Regions from separate parts of the Vreelandella piezotolerans genome, predicted to be linked through region 1. Evidence: predicted binding sites of a transcription regulator. Region 1 holds the regulator's gene; the other holds the start of a gene.

Evidence for each region. Region 1 encodes FliA, which starts transcription of late flagellar genes. Its sites were predicted from a motif close to CTAAAGTTNNNNNNNNNNCNGCCGATA; they were not measured.
Region 2: the regulator FliA is predicted to act here: its motif matches at 6,652-6,678, upstream of GYM47_RS15160 (flagellin N-terminal helical domain-containing protein).

What each region holds. Positions count from the first base shown of each region.
Region 1 is NZ_CP048602.1:146,960-162,992, reverse strand. It holds gene GYM47_RS00720 (sugar nucleotide-binding protein) at 1-842, opposite strand, end outside; gene ssb (single-stranded DNA-binding protein) at 911-1,504, opposite strand; gene GYM47_RS00710 (MFS transporter) at 1,581-2,960, opposite strand; gene uvrA (excinuclease ABC subunit UvrA) at 3,131-5,980, shown strand; gene GYM47_RS00700 (Crp/Fnr family transcriptional regulator) at 6,101-6,838, shown strand; gene GYM47_RS00695 (ribonucleoside-diphosphate reductase) at 6,910-7,659, opposite strand; gene GYM47_RS00690 (adenosylcobalamin-dependent ribonucleoside-diphosphate reductase) at 7,710-9,821, opposite strand; gene GYM47_RS00685 (hypothetical protein) at 10,026-10,589, shown strand; gene GYM47_RS00680 (sensor domain-containing diguanylate cyclase) at 10,586-12,598, opposite strand; gene GYM47_RS00675 (OmpA/MotB family protein) at 12,622-13,293, opposite strand; gene GYM47_RS00670 (motility protein A) at 13,298-14,113, opposite strand; gene GYM47_RS00665 (RNA polymerase sigma factor FliA) at 14,147-14,854, opposite strand; gene GYM47_RS00660 (flagellar protein FlhE) at 14,881-15,273, opposite strand; gene GYM47_RS00655 (hypothetical protein) at 15,389-15,985, opposite strand; gene flhF (flagellar biosynthesis GTPase FlhF) at 15,982-16,033, opposite strand, start outside.
Region 2 is NZ_CP048602.1:3,302,880-3,318,912, reverse strand. It holds gene GYM47_RS15195 (tellurite resistance TerB family protein) at 1-363, shown strand, start outside; gene GYM47_RS15190 (exopolysaccharide biosynthesis protein) at 360-953, shown strand; gene GYM47_RS15185 (YqhA family protein) at 1,061-1,630, shown strand; gene GYM47_RS15180 (serine hydrolase domain-containing protein) at 1,662-2,657, opposite strand; gene GYM47_RS15175 (hypothetical protein) at 3,024-3,344, opposite strand; gene fliD (flagellar filament capping protein FliD) at 3,735-5,090, shown strand; gene fliD (flagellar filament capping protein FliD) at 5,231-6,613, shown strand; gene GYM47_RS15160 (flagellin N-terminal helical domain-containing protein) at 6,748-7,572, shown strand; gene GYM47_RS15155 (FkbM family methyltransferase) at 7,693-12,141, shown strand; gene GYM47_RS15150 (hypothetical protein) at 12,301-13,425, opposite strand; gene GYM47_RS15145 (DegT/DnrJ/EryC1/StrS family aminotransferase) at 13,480-14,577, opposite strand; gene wbpD (UDP-2-acetamido-3-amino-2,3-dideoxy-D-glucuronate N-acetyltransferase) at 14,577-15,149, opposite strand; gene GYM47_RS15135 (Gfo/Idh/MocA family oxidoreductase) at 15,169-16,033, opposite strand, start outside.

The DNA of each region.
Region 1 (16,033 bases):
CACCAAGCATCCAGCATGCGTCCAACTTCCAGCCGCCATGGCTTTTGATGAACGCCAAACACATCCAGCACGCGGCGACAGTTCAATACGCGGCGTAATTTAGCATCGTGGTGATGGTTCAGTGCTTGCACCTCACCTAGCGCGACCGTCTCACCTCGGCCCTCCAGGTGCGTCGCCAATTGCGTGCGCACCATCGAGGTAAAGGTGAACGCACTGACCGGCTCCGTCCCTGCCAAATGGTAGGCCCCCCAAGCGTCGGCCCCGCAGGCCTGCTGCTGCAGCATGCCGATGAGCGCCATCGCCACTGCATCGGCCGATGTTGGGCAACAGACGACATCCTCGGCGGCCCGAACCGCCTGCCCGGTCACCAAGCTATCAATGATTTCATTCAGCCAAGCGTGACTGCCTTCCAGCGCGAACAGGGGCCCCAAGCGCACGATCAGGTGTCGGTGGTAGTCGGCGCGAATGCGGTCGCCGGTCTGGACGAGGCGGCGCAAACACTCGTCGCGTGGGGCGGGCACGACGTGCTCATCGATGGGGATATCGAATCCCTCTTCGTAAAGCTGATCGGACACGCACCAGACCAGCGCCACTCCTTGGGTTTGACACGCATCCACGCAGCGCTCCACGGCGTCCGCATGGGCTTTTACCTCGGCAGGGGTCATGCTCAGCGGATGCGCCAGCGGCGGAATGATCACCGCATCGGGCGCGATGGCCTGCAGCTGGCTCGCCGAAACGGCGAGGCCCTGTTCGATTACCAGCTCGGTATCGGTGCGCCGGCTCGCTTCCCGAGCCAATGCTAAACTCAAGCAGTGCCCGGCATCCAGTATCAGCAGCTTCAAGACAGACCCTCTTCCTCAACCCAAGAACGTAAACTCGTGCGTCATGCGGTGACGAACGCCTGCCAGCGTTAGAACGGAATTTCGTCGTCGAAGTCGTCGAAATTGCCCGGATCAGGCGCACCGTAGCTGTTGTTCTGCTGGTTAGGCGCAGGCTGCTGGGGCGGCGCAGAGCGCTGCGGAGCGCCTTGATTGGGGTAACCGCCTTGTTGGGGTGGCTGCTGCTGACCATAGTTTTGGCCATAGTTCTGCTGCGGCGGGGCCTGCTGAGCAGGTGCCTGCTGGGCATAGCCACCTTGCGGCGCACCGCCGCCCTGGTAGTCACCGCTGCGGCCATCGAGCATCTGCATGTCGTTGGCGACGATCTCCGTACTGTAGCGGTCCTGGCCATTTTGATCCTGCCATTTGCGCGTTTGCAGGCGGCCTTCGATATAGACTTTCGAGCCCTTTTTCAGGTACTGCTGGGCAATTTCGGCCGTTTTGTTGAACAGCACCACGCGATGCCATTCGGTGCGCTCCTGACGCTGGCCGCTTTGACGATCCATCCAGGTATCAGAGGTGGCCAGGTTCAGGTTCGCCACCGCGGTACCGGAGGGAGTGAAACGGACTTCCGGATCCTGGCCTAAGTTGCCAATCAAAATAACTTTATTAATCCCGCGCGCCATAAGGTCGCTCCTCATCATTCATCGTGTACATTAGCGGTCACTGACAGCTGGTCACAGCTAAGCCAGCGGTGAGTCATTAGGTTCGTGGCGGCGACATCAGTCTCGACAACGCCGCCTGGTCCAATGCGTCGCGATTGACCTTCAAGTAGACCAAACGCTCTTCTGGCACGACCATCACATCTTCTACGCCGACCACGTCGGCAAGATGCTCCATCAACAGGTTCATCGCATCGGGCTGCGTTTCGTGCAGCGCCATCACTTCACTCGAGAGCGGCGGCGGCGACGGCATACGCCACATGGCCGTCCACCACCCTAGCGCCAACAAGGCACAGCCTATGAAGACGGCGTTCAACCCCCAAACGTTGGCTAACAAGCCGCCCAGCGTGCCGCCTAAAAAGGCGCCTAAAAACTGGCTGGTGGAGTACACCCCCATGGCCGTCCCCTTGGCACCCGCTGGGGCCAGCTTACTGAGCATGGAGGGCAGCGTCGCCTCCAGCAAATTAAATCCGGTGAAAAACACGAACAACCAAACGAACAGCCAACGTCCTTGCGAGAGCGGCATCCCCAGGCTCGCCAGGCTCAAGGCAATGGCCCCAATGGCCAGCAGGCACATCAGCTTCATCCGCTGACGTTTTTCCGCGACGATGACCAGCGGCACCATGGCGACGAATGACAGTGCCATGATGCCGAGATAGGCAAGCCCATGGTACTCCGCTGCTACGCCTGCATTGAGCAAGCGAAACGGAATGGCGACGAAAATGGCCATCAGTACCAAATGCAGCGCAAAAATCGATAGATCCAGTCGCCACAAATCGGGTCGAGTCATCACGCTCTTGAACTGTTTGCGATCCAGCCCAACGTCGCGGTGGCGCAACCGGCGCGGAGCGGGCGGCACCCAGCGCCATAGCACCACCAGTCCCACCAGCGTCAACAGGGCGGTAAACCAAAACACGCCGGAGAGACCGGCCCAGGCGGCCAGCCAGGGACCAAGCACCATGGCAATGGCAAACGACACGCCGATCGAAAGACCGATGGTGGCCATGGCGGCAGTGCGAACCTGCTCGCGGGTTTGATCGGCCAGTAGCGCCATGATGGCCGCCGCCACGGCGCCACCGCCCTGCAGCGCGCGCCCGGCGATCACGCCGACAATCGTATCCGCCATTGCAGCGATCACACTACCGACGGCGAAAATCACAAGCCCCATGGCAATCACTCGCTTGCGCCCGATACGATCAGAGAGCAGGCCAAACGGAATTTGCAGCGACGCCTGGGTAAGGCCATAGATGCCTAACGCGACCCCCACGAGCAGCGGCGTTGCACCTGCCAACGTATCAGCATAGAGCGCGAGTACCGGCAGAACCATGAAGAGTCCCAGCATACGAGACGCGTAAAGGCCAGCCAAGCCGCTGATTGCACGGCGTTCAGCGGCCAGCAGCAGTGCGGAAACCTTGCGCATAGTGCCCTTGTGTATGGTGGATGGGCCAGAACGGCCTGAGATAACCGACCATTCTAGCGCTTTGTCACCACGCTGGAAACGCCAGCGCGGTGGCGACAGCAGAGACAGTTTTGCCGGGAAGGGTACAGCAAACGTATAATTACGCTTTTGCCACGCGATTCGAGGTGTTGATGGACAGCATTCTGGTCAGGGGTGCCCGCACCCACAACCTCAAGCAGATCGATGTGGAGCTGCCCCGTGACAAACTGATTGTCATTACCGGGCTCTCCGGCTCCGGCAAGTCATCGCTGGCGTTCGATACGCTCTACGCGGAGGGGCAGCGTCGCTACGTGGAGTCGCTTTCCACCTACGCGCGACAGTTCCTGTCGATGATGGAAAAACCCGATGTGGATCACATCGAGGGACTCTCTCCGGCCATTTCCATCGAGCAGAAGTCCACCTCGCATAACCCTCGCTCGACGGTCGGTACGATCACCGAAATTTACGACTACCTGCGCCTGCTGTTTGCCCGCGCCGGCACACCGCGCTGCCCCGAGCACGGGGAAGACCTAGAAGCCCAGACCATCTCGCAAATGGTCGACCAAGTCATGAATCTCGCCGAAGGCACCAAGCTAATGCTGCTGGCCCCAGTGGTGAAGGGTCGCAAAGGCGAGCATTTACAATTGCTCAGCGAGCTGCGTGCCCAGGGGTTCGTGCGGGTGCAGATCGACGGTCAAGTGCTCGAACTCGACGACATCGCACCGTTGGATAAGCGTAAAAAACACGATATCAGCGTGGTGGTCGACCGCTTCAAAGTACGCGACGACATTGCCCAGCGGCTGGCAGAGTCGTTCGAGACGGCGCTGAACCTGGCCGACGGCACGGCGATGATTCACTTCATGGATGGCGAGCAGGAGGATCTCGCCTTTTCATCGCGCTTTGCCTGTCCGGTGTGTGGCTACTCGCTCTCCGAACTCGAGCCGCGCATGTTCTCTTTCAACAACCCGGCGGGGGCCTGCCCGACCTGCGATGGCTTGGGCGTTCAACAATACTTCGACCCCGACAAGCTCATCAGCCACCCGGAGCTCTCTCTGGCGGAAGGCGTCATTAAAGGGTGGGATCGGCGCAACATTTATTACTTCACCCAGTTACAAGCACTGGCCAAGCACTACCGCTTCGAGCTGGAAACGCCCTGGCAGGACTTAGCGCGACACGAGCGCGACATCATTCTCAACGGCAGCGGTAATGAGCAAATTCCGTTCGTGTACGTGGGGGATCGCGGCCGCAAAGTCACTCGGGAACATGCGTTCGAGGGTGTCTTGCCCAATATGCAGCGCCGCTATCGCGAAACCGAGTCCAACATGGTGCGCGACGATCTCGCCAAGTATATCGCCGTCCAGCCGTGTACGACCTGCGGCGGCTCGCGGCTACGCAAAGAGTCGCGTCATGTCTACGTGGACGAACACAACATTGCCGATATCGTCCACCTGCCGATTGGCGAGGCGTGGAACTACTTTGCCGAGCTCGACTTACCCGGTCGTAAAGGCGAGATCGCCGCCAAGATCGTCAACGAGATCCACGCGCGCCTGGAGTTCTTGGTCAACGTGGGCCTGGACTACCTGAACCTGGAGCGCAGCGCCGACACCCTCTCGGGCGGCGAAGCCCAGCGCATTCGTCTGGCCAGCCAGATCGGCGCGGGGCTGGTAGGCGTCATGTACATCCTGGACGAGCCCTCCATCGGCCTGCACCAGCGGGATAACGATCGCCTGTTGAAAACCCTGGAGCGGCTGCGCGACCTGGGCAACACCGTGATCGTGGTCGAACACGACGAGGACGCCATTCGCGCGGCGGACCATGTGCTGGACATTGGCCCCGGTGCCGGGGTGCACGGCGGTGAAATCGTCGCCCAAGGCACGCCTCAGCAGGTGATGGACAACCCTCACTCACTGACCGGTCAATATCTCTCTGGCACCCGCGAAATTGCCGTGCCGCCCTATCGCATTCCCGGCAATCCCGATAAGCAGCTAGTGGTACACGGCGCGACTGGCAATAATCTGCAAAACGTCACCCTCAGCCTGCCGCTCGGGCTCTTCATTGCCGTCACCGGAGTATCCGGTTCGGGCAAGTCGACGCTGATCAACGGCACCCTGATGCCGATTGCGGCCCGCGAGCTCAACCGTGCCACCACGCTCACTCCCGCGCCATATGAGAAGGTCGAGGGCCTCGATCAGCTCGATAAAGTGATCGATATCGACCAGAGTCCGATTGGTCGCACGCCGCGCTCTAATCCGGCCACCTACACCGGCATTTTCACGCCCATTCGTGAGCTGTTTGCGGGCACCCAAGAGGCACGTTCACGGGGCTACAAACCGGGCCGCTTCAGCTTCAACGTCAAAGGTGGGCGCTGCGAGGCGTGCCAGGGCGAAGGCATGATCAAGGTCGAGATGCACTTTCTGCCGGATATCTACGTGCCTTGCGACGTGTGCAAAGGGAAGCGCTATAATCGCGAAACGCTGGATATTCATTACAAGGGTAAAACCATCCACGAAGTGCTGGAGATGACCGTGGAGGACGCCCTGGCATTTTTCAGCCCAGTGCCTGCCATCGCCCGCCGCCTACAAACGCTGATGGACGTTGGGCTTTCGTACATTCGCTTGGGCCAGAGCGCGACCACCCTCTCTGGCGGTGAAGCCCAGCGAGTGAAGCTCGCCCGCGAACTCGCCAAGCGCGACACCGGGAAAACGCTCTATATTCTGGATGAGCCCACCACGGGACTGCATTTCGAGGATATTCGCCAACTGCTCACGGTCTTGCATCGCCTGCGCGATCACGGCAATACCATCGTGGTGATCGAGCACAATCTGGATGTGATCAAGACCGCTGACTGGCTAATCGACCTGGGCCCGGAAGGCGGCTCGGGTGGCGGACAAATCATTGCCGAAGGCACCCCGGAGCAGCTTGCCAAGCAGCACGTCTCGCATACAGGGCGCTTTTTGGCCCCGCTTCTCGAGCGGGGTCACCGCGCGTCAACCACCTCTTAAGCGGCCGTCCCGGCGCAAACGCGCCGGGAGACGCAAAAGAGCGAGCATGCCGCGTGACGACTGCTTATAGTAAGTAACGACGCCGTTTAACAAAGGTGGTTTGCACGAGGAGAAGCACGCGTGGAACAGGATAAGAGCTGCATTATTCGCCACTTTAGCCACTACTGTACGCTGACAGACGACGAAAAGCAGTTGCTCAATTCACTCGAAGAGAGCCCTGACGACATCAAGGCTGGTTCGCTACTATGGGAGATGGGCGCCCCTGCCAACGAGTTTTGCACGCTGCGCAGCGGCTGGGCTTACTCTTACCGTCACCTAGAAAATGGTGATCGGCAGATTCTCGAAGTTTTCCTCCCTGGGGACATCATCGGCCTGCGGGAGTTTGCGTTTTCTCAGCGTCTCGAGAACGTGCGCATGATTACGGACGGAGTGGTCTGCCATTTCCCCCATAAACGGATGCTCGATCTCTTTCGTGAGTCGCTGCCGCTCACCTCGGTGATGTTCGCCATCGGCAGCCGTCAGCAGGCGCTGCTCACCGAACGGTTGGTGAACCTCGCACGGCGCAGCGCGCGCCAAAAGATGGCCCACTTCCTCCATGAAATGTACCTGCGCCTACGCCAAACCAATGACGATATTAGTGGGCAGTTCCGTCTCCCGCTCTCCCAAGAGCAGCTGGCCGATATTCTGGGGCTGAGCCCGGTGCATGTCAGCCGCACGTTCAGCGCGCTCAGCGAGGATGGTTTGGTCTTCCGCGACCGCCACCACGTGTCGATTCCCGACCTGGATGCGCTGGCCACGGAAGGAGAGTTCGATGACTGCTACCTGACCGATAACGTCCGCCCCCTGCTCGACGGTTGATCCTCCGATGACGGCTGATGCGACGTGTGCCGCCCGCTGGCCCAGCGCGCAGCACTTAGCAAAGGGGCGCGTCAGCCACACTTGGACCAGCCGCATCCGGCGTAGCAGGTAGGACAGCCATCCATCATGATCAAGTCCCCTCGGCACTCGGGGCAGGTGCCCACGGTGGCCGGCGCGCCGCTAGCGGATACAGGCGCGCCTGAGGCCTCATCGACAGTTGGACGCTCCTCGGGCTGCCAAGCATGGCCATGCTGCATTCGGTGGGCGTAGCGGGCAACCAGCGTCTCGACCGGCACTTGGTGGCCGTCCTGATCCAGAAAGCCACGCCGATAGAGAATCTGCTGAATCGACCAAGCAATCGCCGCCACTTCAGAATCGTGAAACATGGGCTTATTCCAGCGATTCATGCCACAGCGCACCAACCCCTTATCCCAGGCCACCTTGCGAAGATCCGCCACGGCCTGCGTGACATAGCCGCCCCGCGCCGCTAGCGACAGGCTACGCATCGTGGCAGTGATCCACTGATGCTCGCTGGAGAGCTGGCCCGACGGAAAGAAAAACTCCACCGGGCGCTCGATCACCACGCGCTGACCACCGACCACCCCCTCCACCGGCATGAACGACACCAGCAAATAGACCTTCTTACGCCCTTCGGCCCCCACGTAGGAGATCTTCTCCGACACCGCCTCCAGCGTCCCCTCCGGACGCGAGGGGATACGGACCGTCAGCGGGTCCTCCTCGGCCAACACGGGCTCGGGGGTAGGCCGTTCCGGCTGTTTGATTCGGTAACCGACAATTTTCGACGTGATTTCGACCGCCATAACGCTCTCTCCCAATGTTTGACCGTTGCTCAAGCCTACGCGTGCGCTGGTTACCACTTACCGTAAGTGCCCTCTTTCAAGGCATCGAACAGGTTGGCCGCGTTGTGCTCCTCACCGTCATAGAGCACTTTTTCATCGCCCGTCAGTTCCAGCGTTTCGCCACTCTCTAGTTCGAAGACGTAGGTGGTGTTCTTGAGATCGTCTTCCCGCACCAGCACCCCTTGAAACGCTTCTGGATTGAAGCGGAAGGTCGTGCAGCCTTTCAAACGGCTCTCATACGCCTGCAAATAGAGGTCTTGGAACTGCTCGAACGGGAACTCGGTCGGCACGTTGACCGTTTTAGAAATGGCAGAATCTACCCACTGCTGCGCGGCGGCCTGCACGGCGACGTGCTGTTCGGGCGACACCGAGTCGGCGGTGATGAAGTAATCCGGCAGATCGCTTTCTACCGCATCGGCAGCGATGAAGTGGCGATAGGCGGCCAGCTCGAAGGAGACCACTTCCACCTGCTCCTTGGTCTTTTTGCCGGACTGAATGATGTTGCGGAAATAGCGATGTGAGAACGACGGCTCGATACCATTCGAGGCGTTGTTGCCCATGGAGAGCGAAATGGTGCCCGTCGGGGCAATCGAGCTGTGATGAGTGAACCGCGCGCCGTGCTCGGCGAGCTGCGCCACCAAGTCCGGCTCCAGCTCGGCCACTTTGGCCATGTATTGGCTATAGCGGGCATGCAGAATGCGGCCCGGCACTTTGTCACCGACCTCGTAACCGTCGCTGGCCAGCTGTGGGCGCTCGCGCATCATTTTTGGCGTGATGGTGTGCTCCTCTTCGAGCACCGGCGCCATGCCCTTCTCTTTAGAGAGTTCCAGCGCTTGCTTCCACCCTTCCAACGCGAGGTGACGACTCACTTCCTCAGTGAACGTCAGCGATGCCTGAGAACCGTAGGGTATCTTCAACATGGTCAGTGTCGAACCGAGCCCTAAAAAGCCCATGCCGTGGCGGCGCTTGGCTTCGATTTCGCGCTGCTGTTGGGGAAGCGGCAGTCCGGCGATTTCCACTACGTTATCGAGCATTCGGGTAAAGATCGCCACGACGTTACGATAGCGCTCCCAGTCGAAGCGCGGCTCGGCGCTAAACGGTTCGATCACGAACTTGGTCAAGTTGACCGATCCCAGTAGACAGGCCCCTTCTGGTGGGAGCGGTTGTTCACCACAGGGGTTGGTCGCGCGAATATCTTCACAGAACCAGTTGTTGTTCATACGGTTGACCTGATCGATCAAGATGAAGCCTGGCTCGGCGTAGTCGTAGGTGGAGGCCATGATCGTGTCCCACAGCTCGCGGGCCTTGATCACTTCGACAATGCGGCAGGCCACGCGCCCCTGATCATCCACCGTGTAGCCCTCTTCGATCACCGGCCAGTCGCGGTAAATGATGTCGTCAGCACTAACGTCCTCTTTTTCACCTGGGTGCAGCGGAAAAGCCAGCGGCCAGTCGGCGTTGTGCTTCACTGCTTCCATGAACTCGTCGGTGATCAGCAGGCTAAGGTTAAACTGGCGCAGCCGCCCGGCTTCACGCTTGGCCTGGATGAAGTCCCGCACGTCGGGGTGACCGACATCGAAGGTCCCCATCTGGGCACCGCGACGTCCCCCGGCGGATGCCACGGTGAAACACATCTTGTCATAGATATCCATGAAGGCCAGCGGGCCATTGGTGCCCGCGCCTGCGCCAAACACGAAAGCGCCTTTGTGTCGCAGCGTCGAAAAGTCGTAGCCAATGCCCGCGCCCGATTTCAAGGTCATCCCAGCATCGACCACGGAATCGAGAATATCGCGCATGGAGTCATGGATGGTACGCGAGACGGTGCAATTGATCAGACTGACGGCGGGTTTGTAGGCGTCGGCACCGGCATTGGAGAGAATACGGCCGGCGGGAATCGCGCCGTTCTCCAACGCCCAACGGAACTTGGGCAGCCACTCGTCAGCGTGCTCGCCCTCGACGGCCGCTAGCGCGCGCGCCACGCGTTCGAACGTCGCCGAGACATCCTGATCTACCGGCTGGCCATGGCGATCTTTCAACCGATATTTGGCATCCCAGATCTCTCTTGAGGGGGCCTGCAGAGGGACCTCACTGGATGTCTTCATCGCCTTGGTTGCGGTGTTCATGTCACGAAACTCCTTCACGAGGGATCAATAGCGGCTAAAACGGCCCGATGATACAAGGCATCGCCAGAGAGTATAGCCCCGACTTTCTACTATATCGGCTGCTTTTTTGAGACAAACCCACTAGATATAGAAAAAACAGCACCTTACCCTTTTGATTATTCTCAACACGCTATAGGCTTAGGGTTTTCGATGACGATACGATCTATGAGCCCCACTCGCGCACTCTCTTCCTACGCGTTGTCCACGCTCCTGCTGGCGAACCCGGCGCTGGCGGCCACGTTCAACGTGAGTTCTACCGAACCCCACGGGCACTGGCAGTCGATGGCCCTTAGCCTTGGCGACGAACGCCACTTCCGCGCCGTGGAGACCCACAGCTACTCAGACGCTACGCTCAGCGTGAACACGACCCAGGGTGTCTGCGACCTGCCTTGGCTCGAGATGCGAGTGACGCTGGCGCAACAGCAAGGCGAAAGCCGTGCGGTGAACCTCGTGCCGACGCGGCTACGCATCGACGACCAGCCGATCATCGACACCATGGCGGAGTTCATTACCGAGCGCGGCGATGACGGCTTTTATGCCCATTTCTATTTGCAAGATATGGAGACGCTGATCGAGGAAATGCAGTCGGGGGAACAGCTCTTTCTTGGCTTCGATCAGAACGAGCGGGAGCCTTGGTACATGACCTTTAGCCTGGCGGGTGCAGATGCGGCCATCTCGCGCATGCAAGCGTTGTGCAGTGCGGCCGCCGAGACGGCCCGCACGCCTTAAGTCACGCGCTCTTCGGCGAGTTCTACGCGGTTACGGCCGCTACGCTTGGCTCGATACATGGCAGCGTCGGCCCGGGCCATCAACGTTTTACAGCTATCGCCGGGCTGCCAAATGGCGACACCGATGCTCACCGTGATGGGCTGATCCAGACCGCTGACGTGCAGTGTCGCCACCAGGCTACGCAGCCGCTCAGCCAAGCCGACCGCGGCGTCCATGTCCGAGTGCGTGGCGAGCACCACGAACTCTTCGCCGCCCCAGCGGCCCAGGTGGTCACAGCCACGTAGCGAGGTTTCCACCAGGCGCGCCAGCGACACCAGCACGTCGTCGCCCACGCTGTGTCCGTGGGTATCGTTGATCTGCTTGAAGTGATCCACATCGAATAGCAGCAGCGCAAAGGCAGCGCCGTACCGTTTGGCCGCGACCAGTTCGGCATCGATGGCCTGTTCGATACGGTAGCGGTTCCACACCTGGGTGAGCGGATCGAAGTGGGCGAGCTGCTCCAAGCGCTGATTAGCAGCGGCAAGCGCCTTACGCTCACGCTCTAAATGCATGTTCAGCGTGCTGATCTCGTAAGCGGAGATCGCCAGCGTCAGGTCTTCTCCCAGGTCCATCACCGCCAGGCGCTCGACGCGCTGCCACGCCTCGCTTTTGCCCACTACCTCTTCGCACCAGGCCGCCGACGGCGCCACCATCACCGGGGGTAGCGGTGCCGAGGTCGGTTGCATCGCCCAGTAAAGCGTTTCTACCTGCTCGGGGCGAAAGAAGATCAGCCAGCCGCGCTGAGCCACGCTCATGGGCAGCGGCACGGCCAGAATGCCACATTGGTCTGGCATGTTCAGGGATTCGGTCAAGGGCTCGCTGGCCACGCCACGGGTACACCAAGGCCCGCTGTGTCGATGCGCTTTGTCGAGCCGTTTGACGAACTGAGCGACGACTGCGGCGTCGGGCGTATGACCGTCCGCGTAAACGCTGCCTTTCAGCCACAGTGCAACACCGTGGGCGCGAAACAGCGAGCACCATGTCTCCGCTTGGGCTGACAACAACTCGACGGGGCTTTGCGGCTCGACACGGGCATTCGTCGAGAGCACCAAACTATCTTGTACGCGCTGAAGATAGCGGGCCTCTTGTCGAGCCCTGAGTAGCAAAAGCCGCTGGGTCGCCATCTGGACGAGGGTGCGAACGGCATCGCGGACTGGCGGCGACACCGGATGAGGCGCTGCCGAGTGGCAGAACAGCAAGCCCCACAGCCCGGTGTCACCCTGCATGGCCAGGCTCATCGCACCGCGTACGCCCAACCGTTGCAAGTAGCGCTGACGCTCCGGCGCGGGGGCACGTAAAAAGCAGTGGCGCAAATCGACGCTCTCGCCCTCTGGCGTACACGGCAGCGGCGGTTCTGCATGGGCGCTGGCGTCATGAATCAAACGGATCGGATGGCGCTCGTAGGTGCGGCGCAGCGTGATCGGAAAGTCACTGGCAGGAAAGCGTTGGCCCAGCAGCGCAGGCAGGTGCCCGCCTTGCGCTTCGGCGACGATCAGCCCGTGCCAATCGCTGTCGAAATGACAGACCGAGACGCGATCATGACCGGTGAGCTGTTGCACGGCGGTCACTAAATAATCCAGCAGTTCTTCTTGATGGGTCGCTTCGGCTAGACGCATCAAGCGCTCGTTGACGGTCCCCAGCAGGCGTCGTTTGCCCAGCGGGCTGAGGGGCTCGATTTCGACCACCACGTGGCGATGCGTGCGATAAGCGTGAACCTGCAGGCGCGTGGTGTCATGTAGCCGACGGAAGGCTAGCGGGCTCGCTAACCGCTGGCGTCCATGCAGCTCTTGGCGCAATCGTTGGCTCAACCGCTTGCCCAGCACGGTGGCGGGGGAAATCGCACGGAGCTCGGTGTCTGCCAATCCCAGCAGTTTGTTTAGGTTGCGACTGACCGCCTGAATGCGCCGACTCTCACCGTCGAGCACCATGACGGCGCCAAACGATTGTAGTAGCGAGTGATGCTTCGACACGCAGATAGCCTCGAGATAGTGCTTTACCCCTCGACCTGCTGCCTTAGCAGCAGTTCAACGCGCCGGTTGGCTGCTCGCCCTTCCGAGGTAGCGTTACTTTCCATGGGTTGGGTGTCGGCATAACCGACCGCCCGCATACGTGAAATGGCAATGCCTTGCCGCTCTAATTGGCGCACGACCGCAATGGCACGGCCTACTGAGAGCTCCCAGTTCGATGGAAACCTCGGCGTCGAGATAGGCACGTTATCGGTATGACCTTCAACGGAGATTTGCCCATCGAAAGTCGCCAGCACGGAAGAGAGTCGTTCTAACACATCTTGCCCTTGGGGCGTTAGCACATCGTTGCCGCTGGGAAACAAAAGGCTGTCGTCGATGCGCAGCGTCACGCCCTCTTGACCTTGCGAGACGCTTACACCAGGAATGTCGAGTCCCGCCATATGAGGTTGCAACCCTTCATGGCGTGGCTGAATACCCGTGGCCAAGCTAGCGAGCGGCAGTGAGGTCACGGCGCTGGCGACGCTCAGGGCCTCGCGGCTCTGCCCTTCGCCGCCGCTCGGCGGCGCCAAGGCTAGCAGCAGAACGAACAGCGTGATGAGCAGTGTGAGTACGTCCAAGTAGCTGGTTAGCCAGCTCTCGTCACTCTCACCCACTGCAGCGGGCAGCTCCAGGGCATGCCGTGAGTCGCGGTCAAGCATGGCGCTACCCTTTCAATGCGGAGCCAACGTCGGGGCGGGGTTTGACGTTGGCGTCCCGGATCTCATCATGGTAGTTCGCTACGAAGGAGTTGAGCGTCTCTTCAATGAACGATGGCAAGCGGCGCTTGGTGATCAATGAAATCCCTTCGAGCACCATGTTCATGGTAATCAACCGCTCCTCGGTGCGCCGCTCCAGCTTGACGGCGATGGGCTTGAACACGAGGTTGGCCAGCAAGATACCGTAGAAGGTGGTCAGCAGTGCTACCGCCATGCGGGGGCCGATGACCTGAAGGTCTCCGGCATCCATGACTTCGAGCATGTTGACCAGCCCCACTAACGTGCCGATCATGCCGAAAGCGGGCGCGTAGGTCGCCATGGTGCGAAAAATTTGCGCTTCGGCGTGTTCGCGGGCTTTCAAGCGGGCGATACGCCAGCGCAGCATGTCGAAAATCTCATCCTCTTTGGTATTGGCGATCACAAGTTGAATACCGGTTCGTAGAAACGGGTTGCGGGTGTGCTCGAGCTCCCGTTCGACGGCCCGCACGTCACCTTTGAACCAGAGCCGCGACATGGACACCAGCTCGTTGATGTCGTCCCGCACATAGGTATTCTCACGGCGGAACACCAAGCCCACCAAACGCACCACTCGCAGCACTTCTTTCAACGGATAGCTGATGAAGGTCGCCGCCAGCGTACCGGTGATGACGATGGCCAGTCCCGGCACATTGATAAAACTTTCGGGCGACTCTGCAGTAAAGAACAGCACGCTTACCAGCAGCAACATGCTGGCAAAGATACCGATCAACGTAGATGGGTTCATCAACGGCTCCTCGCCGAGTAGGGTGAGTGGGTATTAGGATTCATCGTGATCGCGTAAACGCGCGCGCAGACGGCTCACCGCCTGACTGTGTAGCTGGGAGACCCGCGATTCGGTGACGCCCAGCACCGCGCCGACCTCTTTAAGGTTCATCTCTTCTTGGTAATAGAGCGCCATCAGCAGCTTTTCACGCTCGGGTAATGCCTCGATGGCCTCGATCAAGGTGTGTCGCTGCTGCTCATCAAGCAATTGGTCAAACGGCCGATGCTGGGCATCGTCACCCGCCGGCTCACCGCCATCGGCGACCAGCTCTTCGAACGGCAGCAGTTGACCACTGTTGGTGTCATTCAACAGCTGCTGGTACTCGCTCAGGGGCATCTCCAGCTCGCGGGCAATTTCACCCTCTTCAGGGGGGCGGCCCAATTGCTGCTCCAAGCGGCGTACCGCATCGTCCACTGCCCGCGCCGAACGACGTACGCTGCGCGGCAGCCAGTCGCGAGTGCGCAGCTCGTCCATCATGGCACCGCGAATCCGCTGGCTGGCGAACGTCGCGAACGTGGCACCCTGGGCAGCATCGAAGCGTCCCAGCGCCTCTAATAGCCCCACCATGCCTGCCTGGATCAGATCATCTAGCTCAATACTTGCGGGCAATCTTACCTGCAGCGTTAAGGCCTGACGTCGCACCAGTGGCATGTATTGGGTCAACAGCTCACTTTGTTTGATCCTGCCTTGTGCTGTATACATCCTCGTGCCTCGCGGCTGAACGGCCTTTACCGATAATTCACTATCACCTGTAGCCCCTGCACCCTCACTGGCCGCTGGCCCGGCGACAGTGCAAACCGAAAGTGCAGCGGCGCATTTGCCAACATGCCTTCCAGCGCAGTGGTACTGCCGCGCATGCCCGACAGTGCCACGCAGCGCTCAGGGTGACACAACCAAGCGTTGACGGGGTGACTCGGTGGGGTGTCGAACCGCCACTGCACGCGCGTTAGCGTCGCTCCTCCCAGCGGGATGCCTGCTGGTGGCGAAATGGCCTGGCTCTGACTGGTGCGGTCGCTCATGGCGACCAACACGCCAGGCACGTCTCGGCTCCAGCTACCCGTTGCCGCCTCGGCGCTAACGACCCACATGATGGTTGCCAGCATCGCTGCGCGGGGGCTCACCCTTTTCACTGTTAACAACTTTACGGCTTTTATCAACGTCTGTCGGGCAAATAGCCTCATACGCGGGCCCTCTATTCGGCGTAGGTCGCTAACGACAGCAAGCCGATCATCTGTCTCAACGTGCAAGCAACAAAAGCTCGATATCCAAATAGTAAGCGGCGGCGTCACGCAAGTTCTCCAGCAGCCCCTGACGCGGCAGGTGCGGTTCATGGAGTGCCAGCAGGCGTCGCGGACCGCCATGCTCTCGCACTTTTCGAAGCACACGGTACATGCTGGCAAAGCCATCGGCATCGCTAGTGACCCATAGCGCCCATCGTGCATGCTCCTTCGCCAGCATGGCCAGCGACGGCGTATCGGCCATGACGACCTGAATCTGCCAATCCTGCGGGTCGCCCGCCCACTGACGCCCCAACGCCGACCACTGCCCCAAACGTCCACGCACTTTATCGACTTGTGCGGCGCCAGTATGCGGTAGCCCTATCACCACCAGCGGCTTTTGAGGGCGCGGTGGCGTCACCGTCGCCGGTTCAGTGGCGGCAGCGACAGTGGGCGCCAGAGCGTCTTGGGTATGCACCGCCGCCTCTTCAGTACTGACCGGCGAGGCAGGAGCGGCGGACGCATGGGTATCTTGTGGTTCGTCCTGTGCGGCTCGCTGCTGACGCTGTAGATCGGCCCATTTGCGCAGGCCCGCCGCTTGATCCTGGCCGCTCATATCAGGTCCTCGCGACTGACGCTACCGAGCTGGCGAATGGCATCGCGT
Region 2 (16,033 bases), 790 kb from region 1:
GTAGAGCGCGCGGCCCTCAAGCAAATGCTGATGGCGCGCTACCGGCTCGATGAACAAGATGTCAGCCAGTTGATGGCATTGGCAGAGGCGGAGGTCGACGATGCAGTGGATCACTATCAGTTCGTTAGCCTGATCAAACAGCACTACGACTACGATCAGCGCCTGGAGCTGGTGAACCTCATGTGGGAGCTGGCCTGGGCCGATGGCTCGCTCGACCCGCTGGAAGAGCATCGCATCCGTCGGCTGGCGGATCTACTTTACGTCAGTCATAGCGACTTCATTCGCAGCAAACTCAGCCATTCACCCGACGAGAGCGTAATCCATCCCAACACTCACGGTAAAGGAGCGCCGAGACGCCCATGAGCGATACGCAGGAAGCAACGAATTTAACCGAACTGATCCACACCATGGAACGGATGGAGCGGGAAAACGCGCAGGTTAGCGTGGATGATGTGGTGCATGCGGTGGGGCGGCGCTCGTTTGGGCCGCTGCTGCTGTTGGCAGGCTTGATTACGCTGGCGCCGATCATTGGTGATATCCCCGGAATGCCAACGCTGATGGCCGCCTTGGTGCTGCTCACGTCGGTGCAGCTTTTGATCGGTCGAGCAACGTTTTGGCTACCTGGTTGGTTGCTCAACCGCTCTTTGTCTCGGCATAAATTCGATAAAGGGCTGCACTATATGAAAAAACCGGCCCGCTGGATCGATGGACTGCTGGGCGTGCGCTTGGCGTGGATGACGGGCTATATCGGTATTCGGGTGACGGCCTTCGCTTGCCTGCTGGTGGCGTTAGCGATGCCACCCATGGAGTTCATCCCTTTCAGTGCCAATGGCGCTGGATTGGCACTTTCGCTGTTTGGGCTGGGGCTGGTGGCGAGAGATGGCCTGATGCTCGCACTGGGGTTTTTGCTGACGGGCGTGACGTTTACGGTCGTCTTGATGAATCTTATTTAATACTTACCAAGCGCTGCTTGTGAACTGGCTCCGCTGGTCGACGTGTCAGGCAGAGTCAAGGTACGTTTGTGATGGGCTTGGATACCATAAGGAGCAATGCGTCTACGATGAGTCACTCACCTTCACCTCAGTCGACACCGCCACCCAAACCGCCTCACGAGCAGTCTACTTGGGAGAGGCGTATCGAGACGGCGCTGTGGAATTCGCGCTTTTTGGTCATGCTGGCGGTGGTGCCAAGCCTGCTGGGCTCGCTGATGCTGTTTATCGTCGGTACGTTGGATATTTTCAAGGTAGTGGGGGATGTGCTGCACTACTACTTGGTGGATGACAGCCAAAATATCCATGACACCCTGGTGCCCGACATCATTATCGCGGTGGATATCTATCTGATTGCCATCGTGCTGCTGATATTCGGGCTGGGCGTGTATCGATTGTTCGTCTCGCGTATCGACCAAGCCGAGGTGCGTTACCCCGCCCACCCCTTCAACGTCGCCTCGCTGGATCAGTTGAAAGACAAAATCGCCCGCGTGGTGATTCTGGCCGTGATCATCGAGTTCTTCCGCGCCGTGGTGGACATTCGCTTCGCCACACCGCTGGATGCGATCTACTTGGCACTGTCCGTGCTGGCGCTGGCCGCTGCGCTCTACTTGATGAGTTTGGCGCATAAAGGGGAGTAGTTGGCGAGGGCGTGACGTTTCTTGCGCCGCGCTACCCATCCTCCAATAAATCGACGACCAGCTCATTCAACCGTTGCTGAAATTGACCGCCGGGAGAGGGCGGCGTTGGGTCTGACGTAATCACCACCGTCATGTCGCGCTCAGGAATCACATACAGCGCCTGCCCGCCATATCCTCTCCCGTAAGCAACGTCTTCCCCCGCGAGCGTCGTCATAAACCAGCCAAAACCGTAGCCATCACCTGTCCAAGGCGATTGGCCTCTGGGCGTCCAAGAGTGTTCTACCCAACCCTCTGGCAGCACGCGCTGGCCATCGGTCCTGCCGTCATTACGGTATAGCTCCCCAATCGCAATGAGCGCGCGTGGGGAAAGCTGCATGTCGTTCCCACCAAAATAGATCCCTTGAGGGTCCTGCGGCCAAGGGGGAATCGCAATAACGAGCGGCTCGCCCAACAAGCGCTGCGCAAGTGCAAGCGTGCTTTCGCCGCTGGCCTGAGTCAGCGCTGCCGACAGCAAATGGCTGGTGCCAGTAGAGTAGAGCATTCGACCACCAGGACGGTCGACGAACGGGCGTGTAAGCGCATCGTTGACCCAGTGAGCGCTAGCTACCCAAGCGCCGTAGTTGCTGCCGGAGGTGCGCTCCAACCCAGCCTGCTGGGCCAACAGGTGAGCGACCGTGATGTCGTTGACTCGACGATCGGCGCTGCTCGGCACGCTATCGAGTAGCGCTACGAGGGGCTGATCCACCGATTCGATAATGCCTGATTCGATGGCCGCGCCGGTCACGGCGGCCAATACCGTTTTAGAAAGCGACTTGACGTTGGCAGGCTCCGCGACGCCGGGACCGCCCTGATGATGCTCATGAATGATCGTACCGTCATGTGCCACCACGACGGTGTGTAGACGATCGAGGGTTCGGGCCTGTCGATCGAGTGCTTGCAGCGCCTCCGATGAAGGGGCTGACGCAAGGACCGGCGTAACGGTCAACGCACTTATTGCACACGCCAGCATAAAAGCCGTCGTTTTCATGGCGATACCTGAGAAGAGAGTGGTACGGCTCTGAAAGCCATGCACAGACAAGGTTCCCTCAGCGGAACGCTGAAGGACATTACGCAAACCGATGAAAAGCCTGCTACGCTAAAAGCACCCGTTGAAGGGAAGCAACCCTTTGATTTCCATGAAACGCAAAAGCAAGGAGTGCCATTATGCGTAACATCATCTATATCATCGGTCTGATCGTTGTCGTGCTGTTTATTCTTTCGCTGTTAGGGCTGCGCTAAGCGGTTCTCTCAGATCATAAGCATTAGTACTGAAATATCAGTGCTAACACAGCGCGACATCAGCATCTGCCAACGCCCGCTTCCTCAGCGGGCGTTTTCATATCGCTAATGATGCTCAAGCGCAGTCGGCGGCGCCTTGACCAAACATATCGAACATTAGCTCTCGGCCCAATGGCGTCAATACCAAGCGGTCATAGTCATTGAACATGGCGGCGTCGCTCTTTTCCAAGGTGGTTTGGCAAATCGCCCAGCGCGGGTGCTGCTGGCGAAGCCTATCCAGCTCTTGGCGGGACAGACCTCGCTGTGTCAGTGTGATGGTTTCGAGCACGTGTCCGCTCTCATACAGCATTTCGGCTACGCTGGAGAGACAGTGTCGTAAGCTGCGCTGAATATGGAAGGAGGCAGTCGACGCAGAGGGTAACGCTTCGGCGGGCATGGGGGAGGCTCCTGCATTCGCAGCAAAATGGGTGTGCTGCAGTGCATTATAATGCAGGAGGGGGATTAGACCAAGGTCTATATTTTGTGAGGCTCTCAGCGCTTTCTGAGCGGTACCCATAGCTAACTGTCAAGAAAATGAAGTCTTTAAGGTCTATGGTTGATACAAGTTATCCAATGACTGGCGTGAGATTCTTCATGTTACTTGTTTTTACATATAGAAACTTAAAAGTTCGTCATACTGGTTAAGTAGTGCTGTGCACTGCCGAAAAATATAAGATAAAGAAAACGGTTAATGATGTTAAGAAATGTCGACTGCGCTAGAAAATACGTTGCCTCTTGATTAGGAGTGACTAATAGCGAGTAAAAACGCACCAATAAAGGCTTGATTATGGCTTCTATTACATCGTTAGGTATTGGTTCTGGCTTGGATCTCAATGGCTTACTGACGCAACTGCAGCAGGCGGAACGTTCCAAACTCGAACCCATCCAGGAACAGATCGAAACAGAGCAGGCGCAAATTTCTGCTTATGGGCAGTTGCAAAGCGCGCTCTCTGCTTTTCAGGCGTCGGCTAAAGCATTGAACGAGCAGGACGCTTTTCAAAGTCTAAGTACGAGTGTGGAAGGGGGTGCCGTTGCTGCTGTGAGTAGCAATGATGCCCAGCCAGGCCAGTACGATATCCAAGTCGATCAGCTAGCCACGGCAGGCAGTTTAGTCACGGAGCGTTTAGACGCCCCGGATGTGGCACTCGTCTCTGGTCAACAAACGCTGTCTTTTTCTCTCGCTGATGGTGCCATAGACCCCATTGTGATCGAGGATGGAAGCACGCTCAATGACATGCGGGATGCTATCAACGCACAAAGCGATGGACGTTTGAGTGCTTCGATCATTAATGATGGGGAAGGGTATCGTCTTTCTGTGAATGCAACGGAAACAGGAGCTGCGGCCAGCATTCAAAGTACCAATTTTTCGCAAATTTTAGACGCGAATGTTGCCACTAGCGACACGCAGGTGGTGCAAGCAGGTCAGGATGCGGCGTTCAATGTCAACGGTATTGATATCGTCAGTGCCACCAATCGCATTGAGGATGCTATTCAAGGCGTGACGCTGACCCTATCAGAAGCCAACGCCAGCAGCACTTTGACGGTTTCTCAGGACAGTGAGGCAATTCGTGAGCAGATAACGGCGTTTGTCGATGATTACAACGCGCTGAAAAATACCATTGGCAGCCTGACTGCCTATAATCCGGAAAGCGATAGTGCGGGCGAGCTGAATGGTGACAGCGCCACACGGGCAGTCGAAACTACCTTGCGCCAAGCACTAAGCCGTAGCCTGGGTGGGGATGGCTTCAATATGCTCTCCGATATTGGCATCTCTCTTCAGTTGGATGGAACGTTAGCAATCGATGATGAGCAGCTTGATGGCATCATCGCTAATCAACCCGATCAGTTAATGGACTTCTTTGCAGGCACCTCCAGTGAGAATGGCATGGCAGGACAAATTTCAGCGACGGTCGAGCAGCTCGTCGGGCCAAGCGGACGACTGGAAAACGCTGTGAGCAGCTCGGAGCGTCGGGTTTCGTCGCTAAACGATCGCTTCGCGACAACGGAAAGCCGTATCGACCAAACGGTTGAGCGCTACCGGGCTCAGTTCGCTGCGATGGACAGCATGGTAGGTCAAATGAATCAGACCAGCGCCTACCTGACTCAGCAGCTTGCGACACTAGGCCAGATAGGCCAAAACTAAACTCGAATACGAAGTCATGTTGGCCTAGAGTATCCTCTAGGCCTTTTTTAGCTCTTTGATCCTTGCAAAGCTAAAGTTTTTTCCACCCTGCCGATAATCTACTCAGTCTATAACTTTTAAACGAAAAGGAGCTGAGCCACATGGCGACGATTACCTCTCTTGGCGTTGGTTCAGGTTTGGATTTGAATGGCCTGTTGACTCAGCTTCAAGCGTCTGAGCGGCAGAAGCTAACGCCGCTCACGCAGCAACAGAATACTCAACAAACCAAAATATCGGCGTACGGTCGCCTGCAGTCGGCAATGGATCGTCTGCAAGAGTCGATTACTGCGTTGAACGATGCTTCTACGTTTAAGCAGCAAAAAAGTACGGTGACTGGCGAAGGGGTCAGCGCGACAGCAGGAGAGTCGGCTAACGCTGGACGTTACGATATCAATGTGACACAGCTGGCACGGGCGGGCAGCGTGGCGTCTAACAGCGTCACGATGGATCAAGTCCTGGCTGCCAGCGACACCACTCTAACGTTAGATTTTGGCGCCACCTATACCGACGGCGCGTTCGATCCAAATGCGCCGGCCTTGAGCAGCAAAACGATCAATATTTCTGCGGGCAGCACATTAGCTAGCGTGCGTGATCAAATTAATGCCGATGCAGACGCTGGCGTGACGGCCTCTATCGTGAATGACGGTACAGGCTATCGGCTAGCCTTGAGCTCAAAAGAAACCGGTAAAGAAGCTTCGATTATTGGTTTTTCAGGCCTAGATGGTCTGTCCATGGATACCAGTACACGACGTGCAGGCCAGGATGCCGCTCTGGAAGTGAATGGCATTGCGATTACAAGCAGTGGCAACCGGGTGGAAGGTGCTATCCAAGGCGTAACGCTCGACCTGACAGCGGCTTCACAAATGCCCGTTAGTCTTGTCATTGAGCGCGATGAAGACTCTTTAAAAGAAGCCATTAAGGAGTTTGTCAGCACCTACAACGAAATGAAGTCCACCGTAGGCCGTATGACAGCGTTCAATGGTGAGGGAGAGACATCTGGCGAGCTGCTAGGTGACCGCACCGTACGCACGGTTGAAACACGGCTAAGCCGTGACGTGACCAATCCAGTTGGTACTGGCGACTTTACTCGTTTGGCGCAGTTTGGCATCGCGATCGATGAGCGTGGCCGTCTTCAGATAGATGATACGAAATTGGACGAGGCAATCTCCAACAGCCCTGAAGCTCTCAGCGCTTTTTTTGCAGGTGAGTCATCAGAAGAGGGGTTTGCGGGCAGGTTGAGCGCGACGCTCAAGTCGATTACCGGTGACGATGGTTTGATTCAAACTTCTGTGAACAGCGCAGAGCAGCGAATCGACAATCTCAAGGAACGGAAGGCCAGAATGGAGCTGAGCATCGAGCGCAACATCTCCCGCTATCGTACTCAGTTCGCTCAATTGGATGGCATGATCGCACAGATGAACTCGATGGGCTCCTACCTAGCACAGCAGTTCAGCATGCTGAACGCCATGCAGAATAATAACTAAGCTGGTTACATTGTTTTACAAAAAAAGCGCTTAATTTTTTAAAGATTCTGACTGGCCTGCCGTTAATTAAAATAACGGCGGTTGACCGCCGCAAAGCAGGCCTGATGGCCAGTTAATCTTCAAGGAGCACTTCCATGTCTGTGATCAATACGAACATCACTGCCCTGATCGGTCAGAACAACCTGTCTAACTCCCAGGCCATGCTGTCCAAAGCGCAAGAGCGTCTGTCTTCTGGCCTGCGTATCAACAGCGCTGCCGACGACGCTGCTGGTCAAGCCATCGCTAACCGCATGACCGCCCAAATCACCGGCATGCAGCAGGCTCAGCGTAATACCAATGACGGTATTTCTCTGGCACAAACCATGGAAGGTGGTCTTAACCAAATCAGCGACAACCTGCAGCGTATCCGTGAGCTGGCGGTTCAAGCTGCTAACGATACCAACACCGCAGAAGACCGCGATTCTATTCAGCTTGAAATCGATGAGCGCGTATCTGAGATTACTCGTGTAGCGAATGCAACCAGCTTCAACGGCACCAACCTTCTGAATGATTCAGCTACAACGCTGAATATCCAAGTTGGAGCCAACACTACCGCTGGCGTTGACGAACTGAGCATTGGTTTGGTCGATGCTACCGCAAGTGGGTTGAGTGTTGGTGCTCTGGATGTATCCAGTTTCTCGACCGCACAAACTGCTATTGACTCCGTTGATACGGCTCTGCAATCTATCGATGATAGTCGTGCAACCCTTGGTGCGACTATTAACCGCTTCGAATCAGTGCTTGAGAACCTGACAACTGACGTCACTAACTTGTCAGAAGCTCGTTCACGTATTCAAGATGCCGATTACGCTGTTGAGGTATCCAACCTAACGCGTGCGCAGATCCTACAGCAGGCGGGTACCTCGATGCTGGCCCAGGCCAACCAGACGCCTCAGTCTGTTCTGTCCCTGCTGGGCTAATAGCCACTCTAAAGCAAGAAATAGCAGCGAAGGCTGGCCATTGGCCAGCCTTTTTTGTGCCTGCACTTCAGGTATGATGATGAAAACTCATCATTAGCCCAGAGCGCCACCGAGGTAGTCATGGCTCGCAAGCAAGCAAAAAAAAATCAAAGCAAGAAAAATGGCCAAGTAACTCCTACTAGCCAATCATTAGCCCGTATGACAACAGCTTTTGATAAAGCTTATAAAGCCAGCCAGCTAACACAAGCATTGAACATTGCGGGGGCAATGACCCAGCAGTTCCCCTCTAGCGCTTTAGGATGGGTTGCTAAGGCTGATACTTACGCACGTTTGAAGCAGTTCGCTGATGCCATCAGTTGTATGCAGCAAATCGACAAGATTATGCATCAAGTCCCGAGTGAATATCAGCTGAAACGTGCACAATACCAAGTCCTCGGCGGGCAAGCATCCGACGCGATTCCTACCCTTTTGAGTTTAGTGAAGCAGCAAGACAAAAACCCTGACATTTTTTCATGGCTGAGTCAGGCCTATCATGTCCAAGGTAAAAATGACTTGGCACTGCAAGCTAACGACAAGGCGATACAATTGGATCGTAGCAATGTGGATACATTGCTTTGGCGCAGCCGTATTTTAGATAATCTACGGCGGCCGGGTGAGGCCAAGAAAACATTGCTTGAAGTTAAGAAGTTGGCGTCTAATAAATTGAGTGTTAATAATCATCTAGGCAGCTTGGCCATGCGAGAAGGAGAATACAGGGAGGCTGAACAATATTTTCAAGCAGAGCTGAGCCTACAAGATAATAGCCAGGTGTTTTCGAATCTAATTATTGCGCAACACTATAACCCGGAAAATACTGCCGAGCAATTAAAAGAGATTCATCAGCAGTGGGCAAAAAAATATCAGCTCAAAAATATGAATGGGGCTTTTAAGCCGGCACGGCCTAATAAAAAAATACGGCTAGGCCTGCTCTCAGGTGGCTTTAGAGTTCACCCCGTTGGCCAAATGGTACTACCTGCGCTGGAAAATCTGTCTTCCGACGAGTTTGAACTATTTTTTTACAGTACCAATCAAGTTCAAGACTCTATCACTGAAAAAGTGATCGCTCTAGCCAGTCAATGGAGGGTCGTCGAAAATGTCACTAACCAGTATTTAAGTGACGTTATTAAGTCTGATGGTATTGATATTCTTTTAGACATGAATGGTGGGGGGGATGGTTCAAGGTATCAAGCCATTTCAAGCAAGCCTGCGCCTCTCATTGTAAAATGGGTAGGCATGCAAATTAATACGACCGGGCTGGATGCCGTTGACTATTTCTTGAGTGACCATTTTGAAACCCCCCACGGCAGCGACCATCTATACACTGAAAAACTGATTCGTTTGCCGGATGATTATGTCTGCTACCACTTACCGGAATACATGCCATCGGTAAGCAGTTTGCCTGCGCTTGGTAATCAATTTATTACCTTTGGTTGCTTGAATAACCCGGCAAAGCTATCTCCCCCCCTTATTAAAGAGTGGGCTCAGCTTCTTCATGAAGTTCCAAGTAGTAGGCTATTGCTAAGAGGTATTCAGTTTGAGGGAGATAATTTCAAGCGTAAGATCGTCAAAAGCTTTAACGAACAAGGGATAGAAGAGGGTCGGCTAATATTGGAAGGCCCTGCTAGACATGAGCAGTTCCTCACGACGTACCAGCGCATCGACATTGCGCTCGATACATGGCCATATTCAGGTGGCCTGACAACCTGCGAAGCGCTCGCCATGGGAGTGCCGGTAGTCACGTGTGTAGGGCCGACATTCGCCGGTCGACATAGTGCGACTCATTTGGCCAATGCGGGTATGCCCGAGTTAGTCACGGATAACTGGGACGACTTCCGTAAGCGTGCAAAAGAGCTAGCGTCTGATTTACCAAGCCTCGCCGTCATACGTGCTGCATTACCAACCATCCTGAAAGAATCGCCCTTGTGTGATGGCCCTCGTTTTGCCAAGCACTTTACTATGGCAATGCGTGGTATCTGGTATCGTCATTGTGAAGGTAAACAACCGGAAGCTCTCACTTTTAATAAAGAGGGGGATGCGTGGTTTGCTGATGACGAGCAGCTAATTGAGTTAGTGGCCGTAGAATCTGAACCAGAACAGCAAGAGGCTGAGCTTGAGTGGCACTTGGACAGCCCAATTACCGTGATTGACAATGGCGCGCTGTTTGCCCGACACCCAAGATTTACTGAGTGGATGCAGACAGGCAACTTTGCCGTTATTACCTTTGATCCTGGGAGTTTATTAACTAAGCAAGCTGATGAACTAAAACAACTTGGTGAGTGGCACCACTACCCTCACGCTACATTAGGAGATGGTAAGGATGCTACGTTGTACGCAACGTTGGACCCTGAGTTAACAGGTACACTCCAACCTTTAGAGGAGCAGCAAACTGGTGAGCAGGATGATCCTCTTCGTGTGCTGTCAATGCTGCCTATCAGTACGGTGCCGCTTAATGCTATTGAAGGGCTTCCAGGTATTGATTTACTGATATTAGATAGCTTGAACGATGCTATAGCTATTTTGGAAAATGGCCATAGATATTTGGCTAACACCTTACTTGTGCAGGTGAAGCTAGCCTTTCAGCCAACCCATGAGCGTCAACCAAACCTCGCAGAACTACAGCGCTGGGCGAGCCTGAATGGACTTGACTTTCTGCGCTTAGAAAATTTGACTTATAAAGGCTTAGAGCTAAGATCAGACGATGCTATTTTCGTCGCTAAAGATATTGATAGCCAACAAAAAGATAAGGTGGAATGGCTTCTTGCTTATTTATACGAAAAGAGTGATGGTGAAAGTGTAACGGATATTGATACATTGGCAGGCGATGGAGTTCAGGCTGAAGAGCACCATTTTAAGGCTGGTGATGAACTTTATTTTGTTAAGCATCAAAAAGGAAAAAGGCAGAAAGAAGAAAATAAGAATTTGCTAATTGTATGCTCGCGCGGAGAGACATTCATTAAGCCTATTGTTGAGGTGTTTAGCAAGAATTTTAATGTAAAATATTGGCATTTGGGTTATAGATTGCCTAATATGGAAAGGCTTCAATCACTCATGGATTGGTCGGACGTGACGTGGTTTGAGTGGTGTGATGAAGTTGTGGTTGAGGCAAGTAAAGCAATACAGAAAAAATGTAAGGTGGTTTGCCGACTACATGGCTTTGAAGCCTTTTCACAATGGCCATATAAAATTGAAAGTGGTTTTTTAGATAGGTTAATATTTGTTTCTGAGCATACAATGGAATATGTGAAAAATAGAGGGGTCAACATATCTTCTGTTGTAATACATAATGGCGTGGATTTAGAAGGGTTTACTTATAGAGAGCGCGGGCCCGGCTTTTCTTTGGCTTTTGTTGCGTCATTTAAAAGTGTTAAGAATCCACAGCTTCTTGTGCAAGTAATAGAGAAGTTAGCAAAAATTGACAAAAGGTACACCGTGCATGTGGCAGGAAAAATCAGTGATCCTATACTTTATCGCTATATAAACCACATCCTAGAATCTCTTTGCATAAAAGAAAACGTAGTCTTTTATGGACATGTCGAAAATATTGATGATTGGCTTGAGGATAAAGATTATCTAATCTCAACAAGTGTTTCTGAGTCTTTTGGATATAACATAGCAGAGGCCATGGCAAAAGGGATCAAACCATTGATACATAATTGGCCAGGTGCAAAAAATATTTATCCCCAGTCATTAGTTTTTAACACTGTGGAAGAAGCTGTTGGTCAGGTGTTATCTGATGATTATAGGTCTAGTGAATATAATGGTTTTATTAAGAGGAATTATGCTCTATCAAAACAAATCTCAGAATTAGAAAAATGCCTTATGGAAGAAGATAACTTAGAGATTAAAAGAGCTAGTGAGGATATTTGTCGTTTTTTATATGGCGGCGAAAATATTGGGTTTTATTTGCCTAATAAAAACGATCATATACAGAAAATAATTGCTAGAACGGGTTCTTTTTATGAAGTTGCTATGTTAGAAGATATGCTTAGCAGGTTTAAGGATGGGGCTGTTGTAATAGATATCGGAGCAAATATAGGGAACCATACCATATTTTTCTCAAAGTTCTTTAATGCGAGTCATGTAATTTCTTTCGAGCCCAATATTGATGCTTTTAACATCCTAATGGAAAATATAGAAATTAATGGAGTCGATGGAAAAGTTGATGCATTTAATTTAGGTGTTGCAGATTCTAATGGAAAGGCAAGCGTGATATTCCATGATCCTAATAATGTTGGCATGACAAAGATAGGAATGAGCGAAAATGGTGAAATTGATGTTGTCAAGTTAGATGATTTTTTAAGAAATAGTGAAACGGGAAATGTTGGCATGATTAAGTTAGATGTTGAAGGTATGGAGTTAGATGTTTTAAAAGGTTGTGAAGAGGTGTTGAGTGTTAGTTCTCCTTTGTTATATGTTGAAGCTGGAGATCAAAGTTATTTTAATGCTGTGAGTGAATATCTAAAAGTCTTTGGTTATAAGGCAATAAAGCGATTTAATGCAACTCCTACTTATTTATTTGAAGTGTTGTAGTGTGTTTATGTTAACTGAATGTCAGTAAGTTGTTATCTTTTGTTTCAAGGCAGTAAGGATGCTCAAAATCCCTACTGCCTTGCTTTTTGTGGAGAGCTTTAAGGGGGGGGTTATAATGCGTCTATAATTTTTTAGTATGATTTTTATAATAAGAGTTGCTTATTTAGTAAGATATGCCAATTTTTTTAAATACTGCGATGGTGTGAACTCTTTTAATGCATTTCCTTCTGTAATGATAGTGTGTATAGTGTCAAGGGTGCTTAAGTCTTTTGACAGCTCGATGCTGTTTTCTATGTCGTGATCTATATTATGGAAAATGCATTGTAATTCTTTATGCTTTTCTTGATGATTATTCATGGTGGTGAAGGGAATACACCCGCTAGCAGCAGCCGTCAGCTGTCGCTCACTTAGCGCAGAACCAAAGTTGTTGATAATCATCCACATGTTGCTGCTATAGTGCATTAGTTTAACAGTCTGTGCATAATTCTTTGGTTTTAATATTTTTGTGTCTTTATGAAACTTAATGCCTTCTGGAAATTTTCCATTCCACATAAGTGTGAGAGGGATTTTGGGAGCAATGCTACGTAAAAACTGTTCACGGCGAATTGATCTTGCTACTTGATTGATAAGAAAACATAAATCCACCATATTGCTTTCTTTTTCAAAATTTATGTTTCTTTTGAAAGCTTCGGAGAGCGCAATATGAGCAGGTGTTATTTTGGTTTCAAGAACGATTTCTAACGCTTGAGAGAGCGCTTTATTTTTTTTGATTTCATTGAGGTTTTTTTCGTTATTTTGATAGCTGCCTACGTATAGATTGTTGATTGGCCTTTGAGATGGCTTTGTTAATCTGTCTTTTGTGACAAGAGATGAAGTGTATAGACTAGGATGATACTCACCATCGTGTCGTTTGTTGATTTTTTTTGCAATGTCAATAGCAGTAGGTTCGACATAGAAAAACTTAGAGTTATCGTTTGTTTCAATAATGTTTTCTTTTATCCATGGGTAAAAGGGCATGTCTCTAACTAATGAGTAAAAGGGAGGAGTCCTTTTTTTTTCTTGGCGTGCTTTTTTTATTAGTTCAGCGCCGTGGCTTTGCTCTAAATGTACCGCATCGAAATAACCAGAGGTTAGGGCTTCATATGCTTCGTGACGAAAGCAGCTAATATCCATAATGAGCGGCTCATATTTGCGCTCGGCTGCGGCCTCTGCAATGCTATTAGAGAATGCTAAGTGTGTGCCGAATGGGTCAATTTTTGCGTTATATAATATAAGTAGTTTCACGTCTAGCCTTTCTTTTCTTTGAGAAGTTGGTTTTTCTTTAGGGAGAGTTAGACTTTATCGGCTAAATGCTATCGCCGATGTTAGCTCTACAGCTACTTGAGTTTGCTGATGGCTGCTGAGGTAAGCGTGCATAGGTAAACTAATTACTTGTGTAGCTGCTTGGTCCCCTATTGGTAAATATGAATTTTTGTCAGCGACCGCAGGTTGCTGGTTTAACGTGGTTGGGTAATGTACAGCGGTTGGTATCCCACTTTCTTTCAATTTGGCTTGTACCTCTACACGATTTTCGACCCGAATGGTGTACTGTGCCCAGGTGCAAGTATTGTGAGGGGCGACATAAGGTGTGGTGGTTATGCCTGCGCCGTTAAGTAGTTGAGTGTAGCGATCGGCTACTTGCTGGCGTAGTAGTAGTTCTTCGTTAAAAATATCTAGCTTGGTCAGTAAGATAGCAGCCTGCAGGGTATCCAATCGACTGTTTACACCTACACGGATGTGATGATAGCGGCGATCCTGACCATGGCTGGCAATTTGGCGCAGTACTTTAGCTAGCTCATCATCGTTGGTAAACATTGCACCTCCATCACCATAACAACCCAGCGGTTTGCTCGGGAAGAAGCTAGTAGTGGCGATGGTACTTAGGTTGCAAGATTGGCGGCCTTTATAGGTAGCGCCAAAGCTCTGGGCAGCGTCTTCAATTACCGGTAAACCGTATTTTTCCGCAATGGAATTAATGTTGTCAAAATTAGCGCACTGACCGTAGAGTGAAACGGGAATAATGGCCTTGGTTCGCGGTGTAATGGCTATTTCTAGCGTTGATGGATTTAGGGTGTAAGAGCGAGGGTCAATATCCACATAAACTGGTTTGGCGCCCAGCAGCGCTACCGTTTCGGCGGTGGCAATATAAGTGAAACCGGGAGTAATCACCTCATCTCCGTAGCCGATCCCAATCGCCATAAGGGCGATCTGTAAGGCGTCTGTGCCGTTAGCGCAGGTAATGCAATGCTTGGTGCCAGTATAGGCAGCGAGTTTTTCTTCCAGCTCGGCCACTTCGGGGCCAAGGATGTACTGACCGTGGGTCAAAACCCGCTGGATACCTGCGTCGATTTTATCCTTTATGCGCGCTTGTTGGGCTGCGAGGTCAATAAAATGAATCATGCGCTCATCCTCTTCAGCTGGTTGCCATTTAGTACATAGCGGTCACCGGTATGCTGACATACTGCTTCGCTTTGCCCTTGCAATGGTAGAGCTAGTTGTTCGCCGTATTGGCTCATCCAGCCGATTTGCCTGGCTGGGACACCTACCATAAGGGCGTAAGCTAAAACGTCTTTATTGACGACTGCTCCGGCGCCGATAAAGGCGTACTCGCCGATGGAAACACCACAGACGATAGTGCTGTTGGCTCCCAAGGTAGCGCCCTTCTTCACTAGTGTGTTGCGGTATTCATTTTTTCGTTCAATGAGCGAGCGGGGATTGTAGACGTTAGTGAATACCATGCTGGGGCCGCAAAATACGCCTTCTTCCAGGGTGACATTGTCATAAATGGAAACATTGTTCTGCACTTTACAATTATCGCCAATCACGGCTTTATTGCCGACGAAGACGTTTTGCCCCAGTGAGACGCCTTTGCCAATTTGAGCCCCGCTACATACATGCACGAAGTGCCATACTCGGGAGCCTTTACCTATCTGGGCTCCTTCATCGATAATGGCGGAATCATGAATCATCAAGCTTGAGTTATCCATTTCATACCAGCCTGCTCAGGAATGGGTGAGCTTTATCGACCCCTGGAGAAGGCTGGGCGGAGTTGATAATGTTCACGGCCTCAATGCAGTGGCGCACATCCTCAATGCCGTAGCCGCGGTTAGCGAGAATCTCTTGGTAACTTATCGTATGCAGGTCGGTAAAGCCGCTGGAGAACTCGATCTCTTGCCCATTCACGGTAATGGAGCGGTAGGTGGGTTGCTTACCCTTGATGCTTTCCGGTAAGTCATTGGCGTCGATAGAAAGAAACCACGGTACCCGAGCCCTCTCGTATTCAAGGTAACCAGCGGCTTTGTTGTCGCTGGCGTAGTGCAGCACGTTCTTCTGTAGGCTGCCAAAGACGAAGTACAACATATCAAAGAAGTGGACGCCGATGTTGGTGGCTACACCGAAGGACTTGCGTGGGTCGCCTTTCCAGCTCTCCATATACCACTTGCCGCGGGAAGTGATATAGGTAAGCTCCACCTCGTACTTGTTTGAGCGTGAGCTATTCTCAACTTTCTGTTTTAGGTCCAGGATGGCTGAGTGGTGTCGTAGCTGCAGAATGTTGAAGACCCGCCTGCCAGTCTCCTGCTCAATTAATGCCAGCTCATCAAGTAGTTCAGGTGTAGGTACTAGCGGCTTCTCGCATATCACATTACAGCCAAGCCTTAGGCCTGCGGCAATATGGGCATGGTGCAGGTAGTTGGGTGAGCATACCGTTAAGTAGTCCAGCGCAGTCTGGGGGGTACGCTTGAGCTGCCAAGCATGCTCTTGGAAGCGCTCAAACTCGGTAAAAAATGCACTTTGGGGAGATATGGAGTCTATGATTCCCACCGAGTCGTTGATGTCATAGGCAACTGCCAGA